DNA from 2 places in the Streptomyces sp. NPDC001204 genome. Region 1 is predicted to be linked to the other one. Evidence: riboswitches for the same ligand, from Rfam matches in the RefSeq annotation. Region 1 holds a riboswitch; the other holds the start of a gene.
What was found. Region 1 has a riboswitch for S-adenosylmethionine ahead of thrC (threonine synthase). Riboswitches for the same ligand answer to the same signal wherever they lie in the genome.

Region 1 (5,131 bases):
TCAATCGGACGAGAAATCTGGACGTACGCGGTCCGGAATATAGGGAGAATTCACGTGAATTGAGGGCAAGTCGGGCCCCGCAAACAAGGCAAATGCCGCAGAAGGCCCGCAGACTTTGGCTACTTCTTGCCGGGCCCGCGGCAGGAATCCATGGCCCCGGATTCGGAGTTCGGGGGCGCGTTCCCCAACTCTACCGTGCTCAACCACACAGAATTGCCCCCTCCGCTTCTCTCACGGAGGGGGCAATTCGATGAACTCTGCGTGACCAGGATTACCGAAGGTAATGATCAGCCGCCGGCGACCGCCGGGATGATCGAGACGCCCGCGCCGTCCGGGGTGGCCGTCTCGAGGCCCTGCTCGAACCGGACGTCGTCGTCGTTGACGTACACGTTGACGAAGCGGCGCAGCTTGCCCTGGTCGTCCAGGACCCGTGCCGCGATGCCCGTGTGGTTCTTCTCCAGGTCCGAGATGACCTCGGACAGGGTCGCGCCCTCGGCGCTCACCTCGGCCCGGCCGCCGGTGTAGGTGCGCAGGATGGTGGGGATACGGACGGTCACGCTCATGCCAGGCCAGCCTCTCGGAAGGAGTCCAGGGTCGGACGGATCGTCGCGGTCAGGCCGGTGCCGGCCACCGCGTCCAGCGTCTTCAGCCCGTCGCCGGTGTTGAGGACGACGGTGGTCTTCGTCGGATCGAGGACACCGTCCTCGACCAGCTTCTTCGTCACGCCGACCGTCACACCGCCCGCCGTCTCGGCGAAGATGCCCTCGGTCCGCGCCAGCAGCTTGATGGCGTCGACGACCTGCTCGTCGGTCACGTCCTCCACCGCACCGCCGGTGCGGCGCGCGATGTCCAGGACGTACGGGCCGTCGGCCGGGTTGCCGATGGCCAGGGACTTGGCGATCGTGTTCGGCTTCTGCGGCCGCACGACGTCGTGGCCGGCCTTGAAGGCGGTGGACACCGGCGAGCAACCCTCGGCCTGGGCGCCGAAGATCTTGTACGGCTTGTCCTCGACCAGCCCCAGCTCGATCAGTTCCCGCAGGCCCTTGTCGATCTTGGTGAGCTGGGAGCCCGAGGCGATCGGGACGACGATCTGGTCCGGCAGCCGCCAGCCGAGCTGCTCGCAGATCTCGTACGCCAGCGTCTTGGAGCCCTCGGCGTAGTACGGCCGCAGGTTGACGTTGACGAAGCCCCAGCCCTCGCCGGCCGGATCGCCGATCAGCTCGGAGCAGAAACGGTTCACGTCGTCGTAGTTGCCCTCGATGCCGACGAGTTCGCCGCCGTAGATCGCGGCCATCACGACCTTGCCCTGCTCCAGGTCGTGCGGGATGAACACGCAGGAGCGGAGCCCGGCGCGGGCGGCCGCTGCGCCGACGGCGCCGGCCAGGTTGCCGGTCGAGGAGCAGGAGAGGGTGGTGAAGCCGAAGGCGCGGGCCGCCTCCAGCGCCTGGGCGACCACACGGTCCTTGAAGGAGTGCGTCGGGTTGCCGGAGTCGTCCTTCACGTACAGCCCGCCGGTCACCCCCAGTTCGCGGGCGAGGCGGTCGGCCCGGACGAGCTTGGTCCAGCCCGGGTTCAGGTTCGGCTTGCCGGCGACGTCCGCGGGGACGGGCAGCAGCGGCGCGTAGCGCCAGATGTTCGCGGGGCCCGCTTCGATCCTCTTGCGCAGCTCCTCGGTGTCGTAGGCCGAGAAGTCGTAGGCGATCTCCAGCGGGCCGAAACACTCCTCGCAGGCGAAGACCGGGCCGAGGGGGACGCGGTGACCGCACTCGCGGCAGCTCAGCGCCGCGGCGGGGCCGAGGTCCACAGTGGAGTCGGTGCTGCTTACAACGGTCTGCACAGCCATGTGAGGCGAGGCCCTTTCTCCTCATCTTCCTCACGACGCATCTCGCCGTGAGACGGATTTGGCACCTTCCCTAGCCGGGAGCCTCGCGAAGTCGATCGGCTGTGCTCGCACAGCAGTCGATACGAGAACCGGCTGGAGGGTTGCCGGGGCTTCATCGGGCCGTGTCCCTCTGCCCCTCTGGATGAGCTGTATTCGGTTGTGACGCGGAGGTGACCCCCGGCATGGGATGGTCGTCCGCGTTGTTCAGACTGTAACGGAAGGCCAGGACGGCTGAGTCAGTCGTCCGAAGCGCGAGACAACAGTGAGGAGCCGCTGACCGTGCTGGAAGAAGTCGAGCACTGGCTGGCCACCCGCTCCTGGTCCGTGGCCGACCGGCCGCTCCACCAGATCCTGGCGGCCAAGCAGCGCACCGGCCAGTCGGTCTCCGTGGTGCTGCCCGCGCTGAACGAGGAGGCGACGGTCGGCGACATCGTCGCGGTGATCCGCCGCGACCTCGTGGAGCGGGCGCCGCTCGTCGACGAGATCGTCGTCGTCGACTCGGGCTCCGCCGACCGCACCTTCGAGGTGGCCGCCGCCGCCGGCGCCCGGGTGGTGCGCCGCGACGAGATCCTGCCGCGCCTGCCGGCCGTGCCGGGCAAGGGCGAGGTCCTGTGGCGCTCCCTGCTCGTCACCCGCGGGGACATCGTCTGCTTCGTCGACGCCGATCTGCGGGAGTTCTCCTCCGACTTCGTCACCGGCATCGTGGGCCCGCTGCTCACCGAACGCGACGTGGACCTGGTCAAGGCGATGTACGACCGGCCCTTCACCGTGCCCGGCGGGCACACCTCCGGACCGGCCGCGGCCGGGCAGGCCGGACAGGGGGGCCGGGTCACCGAGCTGATGGCGCGCCCGCTGCTCAACATGCACTGGCCGCAGCTGGCCGGCTTCGTGCAGCCGCTGGGCGGCGAGTACGCGGCCCGCCGCTCACTCCTCGAACAGCTGCCCTTCCCGGTCGGCTACGGCGTCGAGCTGGGCATGCTGGTCGACGCGCTGCACCTGGTGGGCCTGGACGCGCTCGCCCAGGTCGACGTCGGGGTGCGCAGGCACCGGCACCAGGACGGACAGGCGCTCGGCCGGATGGCCGCCGCGATCTACCGCACCGCCCAGCTGCGCCTGGCCCGGGGCCACCTCGTGCGCCCCTGCCTCACCCAGTTCGTCCGCGGCGAGAACGGCTTCGAGCCGCGGACGTACCACGTGGACACGGAGGAGCGTCCGCCGATGGCCGAGATCGCGGAGTACGCGACCCGGCAGGTGGCGTGAAACACCGGTACCGCCCGCCGTCCGCCGGCTACGAAGCGGAACCGTACGTTTGAGCGTTTCGGGGCCGGGCTAGGTTGAGGCGTATGGCTTCTACGCACGGTGCCGAGGTGCTGGTCGCGTCCAATCGCGGCCCGGTTTCGTACGAGGTGCGCGAGAACGGCTCGCTCCACCCACGGCGCGGAGGCGGAGGGCTGGTGTCCGGTCTCTCCGCGATCGGCCCGGAGGCGGGCGCGGTGTGGGTGTGCGCCGCGCTGAGCGACGCCGACCGGGAGGCGGCGGGCCGCTTCGAGGGCGGGCGCCGGCTGCCGTCGGAGGCCACCGGCGGGCAGCAGGTGCGGATGCTCGACATCGACGCGAAGGTCTTCTCCGACGCCTACAACGGCATCGCCAACTCGGTGCTGTGGTTCGTCCACCACATGCTGTACCAGACCCCGCTGGAGCCGGTCTTCGACGCGGAGTTCCGGCGCCGCTGGAAGTCCTACGAGGCCTACAACCTGGCCTTCGCCGAGGCGCTGGCGGAGGAGGCGGCCGAGGGGGCGGCCGTGGTGGTGCAGGACTACCACCTGACGCTCGTGCCGGGGATGCTGCGCGACTTCCGGCCCGATGTGCGCATCGGGCACTTCTCGCACACGCCGTGGGCGCCGGCGGACTACTTCCGGATCCTCCCCGACGACATCGCCGAGCAGGTGCTGCGCGGGATGCTGGGCGCGGACCGGCTGGGCTTCCTCACCCAGCGGTGGGCGGACGCGTTCGCCGGGTGCTGCGACGCGCTCGTCGGCGGGCTCGGGGGCACCCGGATCGGGGTGCACGGACTGGGCGCGGACGCGGAGTTCCTGCGGGAGCGGTCGCACCGGGCCGACGTCGAGGAGCGGATGGCGGCGCTGCGCGAGGAGATCGGCGCCGGCCCGGACGGGGCCCCGCGCCGGACGATCGTGCGGGTGGACCGGACCGAGCTGTCCAAGAACATCGTGCGGGGGCTGCACGCGTACCGGCAGCTGCTGGAGGACCGCCCGGAGTGGCGCGAGCGGGTGGTGCACGTGGCCTTCGCCTACCCCTCGCGGCAGGACCTCGCGGTGTACCGGGAGTACACGGAGCAGGTGCGACGGGTCGCCGAGGAGATCAACGCGCGCTACGGGACGCCCGGCTGGACCCCGGTCCTGCTGCACGTGGAGGACGACTTCGCGCGGTCGCTCGCGGCGTACCGGATCGCCGACGTGGCGCTGGTCAACCCCATCCGGGACGGGATGAACCTGGTCGCCAAGGAGGTGCCGGTCGTCTCCGACTCGGGGTGTGCGCTGGTGCTGTCGCGGGAGGCGGGGGCGTACGCGGAGCTGGGGGAGGACGCGGTCGTCGTCAACCCGTACGACGTGGTCGGGACGGCCGGGGCGCTGCACCGGGCGCTGAGCATGCCGGAGCACGAGCGGGCGGAGCGGACGAAGCGGCTGGCCGCCGCCGCGACCGCGCTGCCGCCCGCTCAGTGGTTCCTGGACCAGCTGGAGGAGCTGGGCGGCCGAGGGGCCTGATCCGAACGAAGCCTCTACGCGAGGTGGTCCGCCAGGTTCCTCAGCAGTGCCACCACCCCGGTCGGGCCGTCCACCACCAGGTCGGCCCTCTCCGACACCTCCGTGACCTCCGTGCTGCCGCTGCAGACCAGGACGCCCGGGATCCCGTCCGAGCGGAGTCCGTCGACCGCGGCGTAGGCCGGCAGGTCGCCCAGGTCGTCGCCCGCGTACAGGACCGACGTGGCGCCCAGGGCGCGGGCGCAGTCCAGGAGGGCGACGCCCTTGTCCATGCCCGGGGGACGCAGTTCGAGGACCATGCGGCCGGGCTCGACGATCAGCCCGTGGCGGCCCGCCAGGTCGGCGAGGGGCTCACGCAGCGCCTCGAACGCGGCCTGCGGGTCGTCCGCGCGGCGGGTGTGGACGGCGACCGAGCGGCCCTTCTCCTCGATCCAGGTGCCGTGCCGGGCGCCGATCCGGTCGAGGAGGC
Region 2 (5,131 bases), on a different contig from region 1:
CTACCTGTTCCCCAGCGCCCGGGTGACCAGTCTCTTCCCGTTCCTGTTCTTCCTGCCGCTGCGCTTTCCCGCGTGGGTGGTGCTGCCCTTCTGGGCGGCCCTCCAGTGGCTGGCCGCCGGGCGCGCCGCCGAGGGACCGCAGGTCGCCTACCTGGCCCACGTGGTGGGCTTCGCCCTGGGCTTCGCCTGCGCGTGGGCCGGCTTCGGCCGGAAGACTAGAGTGAAGGCCGCCCCTGCTCCGGCCCCCGAGGGAGAGAACCAGCCGTGATCACCGCGATCGTCCTCATCAAGACCAGCGTGGACCGGATCCCCGAGATCGCCGAGCAAATCGCCTCACTGGACTCGGTCAGCGAGGTCTTCTCCGTCACCGGCACGTACGACCTGATCGCCATGGTCCGGGTGCGGCAGCACGAGGACCTGGCGGAGGTCATCCCGGGGCGGATCAGCAAGATCCCGGGCGTCGAGGGGACGGACACGCACGTGGCCTTCCGCACCTACTCGCAGCACGACCTGGAGGCGGCGTTCGCCATCGGGCTGGACTCCTGACCGCCCCGGGCTCCTGAGCGGGCGGATCACACCGCGGGCACGCAGCGTCCGTCCTCCGTGCGGTACGTCCACTTCGCGCCGTCCCTGACCAGCTCCCGCACCGCCGCCACGAAGCGGTCCACGTGCTCGTCGGGCGTGCCCGCGCCGAAGCTCACGCGGATGGCGTTGAGGGACTTCTCGCCCGGGGCGGCCTCGGGCGCGCCGCACTCGCCCTGGCTCTGCGGATCGCCGCCCAGCAGGGTGCGGACCAGGGGGTGGGCGCAGAAGAGGCCGTCCCGGACGCCGATGCCGTACTCGGCGGAGAGGGCGGCGGCGAAGTGGGAGCTGTTCCAGCCCGCCACGACGAAGGAGATCACGCCGACCCGCGGGGCGTCGTCGCCGAACAGGGAGAGCACCCTGACCTCGGGCACCTCGGCGAGGCCCGCCCGCACCTTGCGGATCAGGTACCGCTCACGCGCGACGAGGTCGTCGAAGCCGGCCTCGGTCAGCGCCGTGCAGGCCGAGGCGACGGCGTAGGCGCCGATGACGTTCGGGGACCCGGCCTCGTGGCGGGCGGCCGACTCGTGCCACCGCACGTCCACGGACCCGTCGGCGCGCCGCGCCACCGTGCGGCTCGCGCCGCCGCCCGCGAGGTACGGCTCGGCCTCGCGCAGCCAGTCGGCGCGGCCGGCCAGGACGCCGGAGCCGAAGGGGGCGTACAGCTTGTGGCCGGAGAAGGCGACCCAGTCGACGTCGAGGTCGCGGACGGACACCGGGTGGTGCGGGGCGAGCTGGGCGGCGTCCAGGACGATCCGGGCGCCGTGCGCGTGGGCGGCGGCGGCCAGCTCCCGTACGGGCCACAGCTCGCCGGTGACGTTGGAGGCGCCGGTGACGCACACCAGGGCGGGGCCGTGGGGGTCGCGGCAGGCGAGGGCCCGCTCCAGGGTCGCCACGGCCTGCTCCGCGGTGCGCGGGGCGTCGAGGCAGGTCACCCGCGCGTCCCGCCACGGAAGCAGCGAGGCGTGGTGCTCGGTCTCGAAGACGAAGACCTGGCAGTCCGCGGGCAGCGCGCGGGCGAGCAGGTTGAGGGAGTCCGTGGTGGAGCGGGTGAAGACCACCTGGTCCTCCGCACGGCAGTCCAGGAACTCGGCGACCGTCTTCCGGGCGTTCTCGAAGAGGTCGGTGGAGAGCTGGGAGAGGTAGCCGGCGCCGCGGTGGACGCTGCCGTAGTACGGCGCGTACGCCGCCACGTCGTCCCAGACGCGCTGGAGGGCGGGCGCGCTGGCCGCGTAGTCGAGCGCCGCGTAGGTGACCTCCCCACCGGTGACGAGCGGAACGGTGACGTCCCGGCCCAGCACGGGCAGCGGGGCACAGACGGACTGGTCGGCGGCGACGGTGGGGACGGCGGAAACGGACATGGCTGAACTCCCGTGAAAGCAGGCGAAATCACCACGCGAGCAGGCATGGCTCGAGCGTGGAGAAGGGTGAAAAGGGTGATGCGGAGGCGGGGCTCTACGCCCTAACGCATTCGCTTGCTCACGGGAGGCTCCCTCGTACGACCAGGACCCCTGGTGACGCGAGGGGTCCGCGCTTGCCGTAGGCCTCGCTGCCTACGGCCTGGTCTTCACCCGGGGCACCCCGCCACGGACGGAGGGTTGCCGGACAGCCGGCCGGGGCCACATGGCTGTCACTCATGACCTGTTTCAGCATCCTGCCACACGATCTTCCACGCGCAAGGCGCAGTCCGGATCGTGGACTGCGCCTTGCGGCGGGAGGTTCGGGGCTCAGGCGTTGCTGACGGCCACCCAGCGCTCCAGCGTGCGCTTGGCGGACCCGGAGTCGATCGACTCCGCCGCGCGGTCCATCCCGGCCCGGATCTGTTCGGCGAGGGTGCCCGGACCCGGCCGCAGGGCCACCAGCGCCGCCGCGGAGTTCAGCAGGACGGCGTCCCGTACGGGCCCCTGCTCTCCGTCCAGCAGGCGGCGGGCCACCTCGGCGTTGTACGAGGCGTCACCGCCCCGCAGCGCCTCCACGGGCACCAGTTCGATGCCGACGTCCCGCGGGTCGAAGCGCTCCTGGGTCACCTTGCCGCCCCGGACGATCCAGACCTGGGAGGTGGCGGTCGTGGTGAGCTCGTCGAGGCCGTCGTCGCCCCGGAAGACCAGGGAGGAGTGGCCGCGCTCGGCGAAGACGCCGGCGACGACCGGTGCCATGCGCGGGTCCGCGACCCCGACGGCCTGGGCCCGCACCCTGGCCGGGTTGGTCAGTGGGCCCAGCACGTTGAAGACCGTGCGGATGGCCAACTGGCCGCGGGCGGCGCCCGCGTGGCGCAGCGCCGGATGGAACTTGATCGCGAAGCAGAAGGTGATTCCGGCCTCCTGAGCGACCTCGGCCACCCGCCGCGGCGTCAGCTCCAGATTGACGCCGAGCTTCTCCAGTACGTCGGAGGCTCCGGAGGCGGAGGACGCGGCCCGGTTGCCGTGCTTGACGACGCCGGCGCCCGTGCCGGCCACGACGATCGAGGACATGGTGGAGATGTTCACGGTCTTGGCGCCGTCGCCGCCGGTGCCGACGATGTCGACGGTCTCTCCGGGCACCTCGATCACATTGGCGTGCTCGTACATCGTCCGGACCAGGCCGGTGATCTCCTCCACCGTCTCGCCCTTGGCCCGCAGGGCCACCACGAACCCGGCGATCTGCGCGTCGGTCGCCTCGCCGCGCATGATCAGGTCCATCGCCCAGGCGGTCTCGTCGGCGGTGAGGTTCCGGCCGTCCAGCAGGCCGTTCAGCAGGGCGGGCCAGGAGCGGCCCGCCGCGGTGTTGCCTCCAGCGGGGGTCACAGCGTTCATATGCCGCTCCTGGGTCGGTGTCCCGTATGCGGGACGCGTGTCTCGAACAGGTCCACCCTATCCAGCCCCGGGCATGGCGAAGGGCCCCGTCCGGGGATCGGACGGGGCCCTTCGACCGTGGCGTGGCGACGCTCAGCGGTCAGTGATCAGTGGTGGCCGTGGCCGCTCGTGATCTCCCTGTACTCCTCGACGGTCGGCTTCGGGATCTGGTTGTCCTCGCCGTAGTACGCGTTGCTGAGCTTGGCGCGCAGCTTCTGCGAGCCCTTGATCTTGCGCTCGACACCGTTCTCGTCGACCGCCGGGCCGATCTCGGCCGGCTCGTACTGGTCGTGCGCCGTGAGCGTGTAGAGCTGCTCCTGGCTGAGCGGCTCGTGGACCTCGATGAACTCACCGTGCGGCAGGCGCTTGATGATGCCGGTCTCGCGACCGTGCAGCACCTTCTCCTTGTCGCGGCGCTGAAGGCCGAGGCAGATCCGCTTGGTGGCGACGAACGCGATGATCGGTCCGACGAAGAAGCCGATCCGGACGAACCAGGTGACCGCGTTGATCGACAGGTGGAAGTGCGTGGCCCACAGGTCGTTGCCGCCGCCGACCAGCGTGATCATGTACATCGTGATCCAGGCGACACCGAACGCGGTACGCGTCGGGGCGTTGCGCGGACGGTCCAGGATGTGGTGCTCGCGCTTGTCGCCGGTGATCCAGGACTCGATGAACGGGTAGACCGCCAGCGCCGCCAGGACCAGGCCGAAGAGGACCAGCGGGATGAACACGCCCAGGACGAGCGTGTGGCCCCAGAAGTTGACCTCCCAGCCCGGCATGAAGCGGACCAGACCCTCGGCGAAGCCCATGTACCAGTCGGGCTGGGCGCCGGTGGACACCTGGTCCGGACGGTACGGGCCGATCACCCAGATCGCGTTGATCTCCACGAGCGCCGCGATCATCGCGAGGACACCGAAGACCAGGAAGAAGAAGCCGCCGGCCTTGGCCATGTACACCGGCAGCAGCGGCATGCCGACGACGTTCTTGTTGCTCTTGCCGGGACCCGCGAACTGCGTGTGCTTGTGGTAGAAGACCAGGATCAGGTGGGCCACCACCAGGCCCAGCATGATGCCGGGCAGCAGCAGGATGTGGATCGAGTAGAACCGCGCCACGAAGTCGTGACCGGGGAACTCGCCGCCGAAGAGGAAGTACGAGATGTACGTGCCGACGATCGGCATGGACAGGATCGCACCCTCGGTGAAGCGGACACCGGTGCCGGAGAGCAGGTCGTCCGGGAGCGAGTAACCGGTGAAACCGGTGAACATGCCCAGGGCGAACAGCAGGAAGCCGAACAGCCAGTTGATCTCACGCGGCTTGCGGAACGCGCCGGTGAAGAACACGCGCATCATGTGCACGAACATGCCGGCCAGGAAGATCAGCGCGGCCCAGTGGTGGATCTGCCGGATGAGCAGACCACCGCGCACCTCGAAGGAGATGTGCATGGTCGAGTTGAACGCCTCGGACACCAGCTGACCCTGCAGCGGGACGTACGAGCCGTTGTACACCACCTCGCTCATCGAGGGGTGGAAGAACAGCGTCAGGTACACACCCGTGAGGATGATGATGATGAAGCTGTAGAGGCAGACCTCGCCCAACATGAACGACCAGTGGTCGGGGAAGATCTTGCGCATGTTGGCCTTGGCCAGGGAGTAGATCCCGAGCCTGCCGTCGGCCCAGTCGGCGAGCCTCTCGCCGGCCGGTGCCTGCCCGCGAGAGCG

Region 2: it holds a riboswitch for S-adenosylmethionine, as region 1 does, so the genes downstream of both, ACWC91_RS11500 (aminotransferase class V-fold PLP-dependent enzyme) here and thrC (threonine synthase) in region 1, are expected to answer to the same signal.

The regions. Positions count from the first base shown of each region.
Region 1 covers NZ_JBSFJL010000007.1:118,468-123,598, reverse strand. Annotated here, with positions in the region: gene ACWC91_RS12510 (MoaD/ThiS family protein) at 288-563, opposite strand; gene thrC (threonine synthase) at 560-1,843, opposite strand; SAM riboswitch class I at 1,862-2,031, opposite strand; gene ACWC91_RS12500 (glucosyl-3-phosphoglycerate synthase) at 2,162-3,142, shown strand; gene ACWC91_RS12495 (alpha,alpha-trehalose-phosphate synthase (UDP-forming)) at 3,226-4,665, shown strand; gene otsB (trehalose-phosphatase) at 4,680-5,131, opposite strand, start outside.
Region 2 covers NZ_JBSFJL010000006.1:255,119-260,249, reverse strand. Annotated here, with positions in the region: gene ACWC91_RS11510 (rhomboid family intramembrane serine protease) at 1-268, shown strand, start outside; gene ACWC91_RS11505 (Lrp/AsnC family transcriptional regulator) at 265-546, shown strand; gene ACWC91_RS11500 (aminotransferase class V-fold PLP-dependent enzyme) at 573-1,943, opposite strand; SAM riboswitch class IV at 2,108-2,224, opposite strand; gene trpD (anthranilate phosphoribosyltransferase) at 2,310-3,374, opposite strand; gene qcrB (cytochrome bc1 complex cytochrome b subunit) at 3,521-5,131, opposite strand, start outside.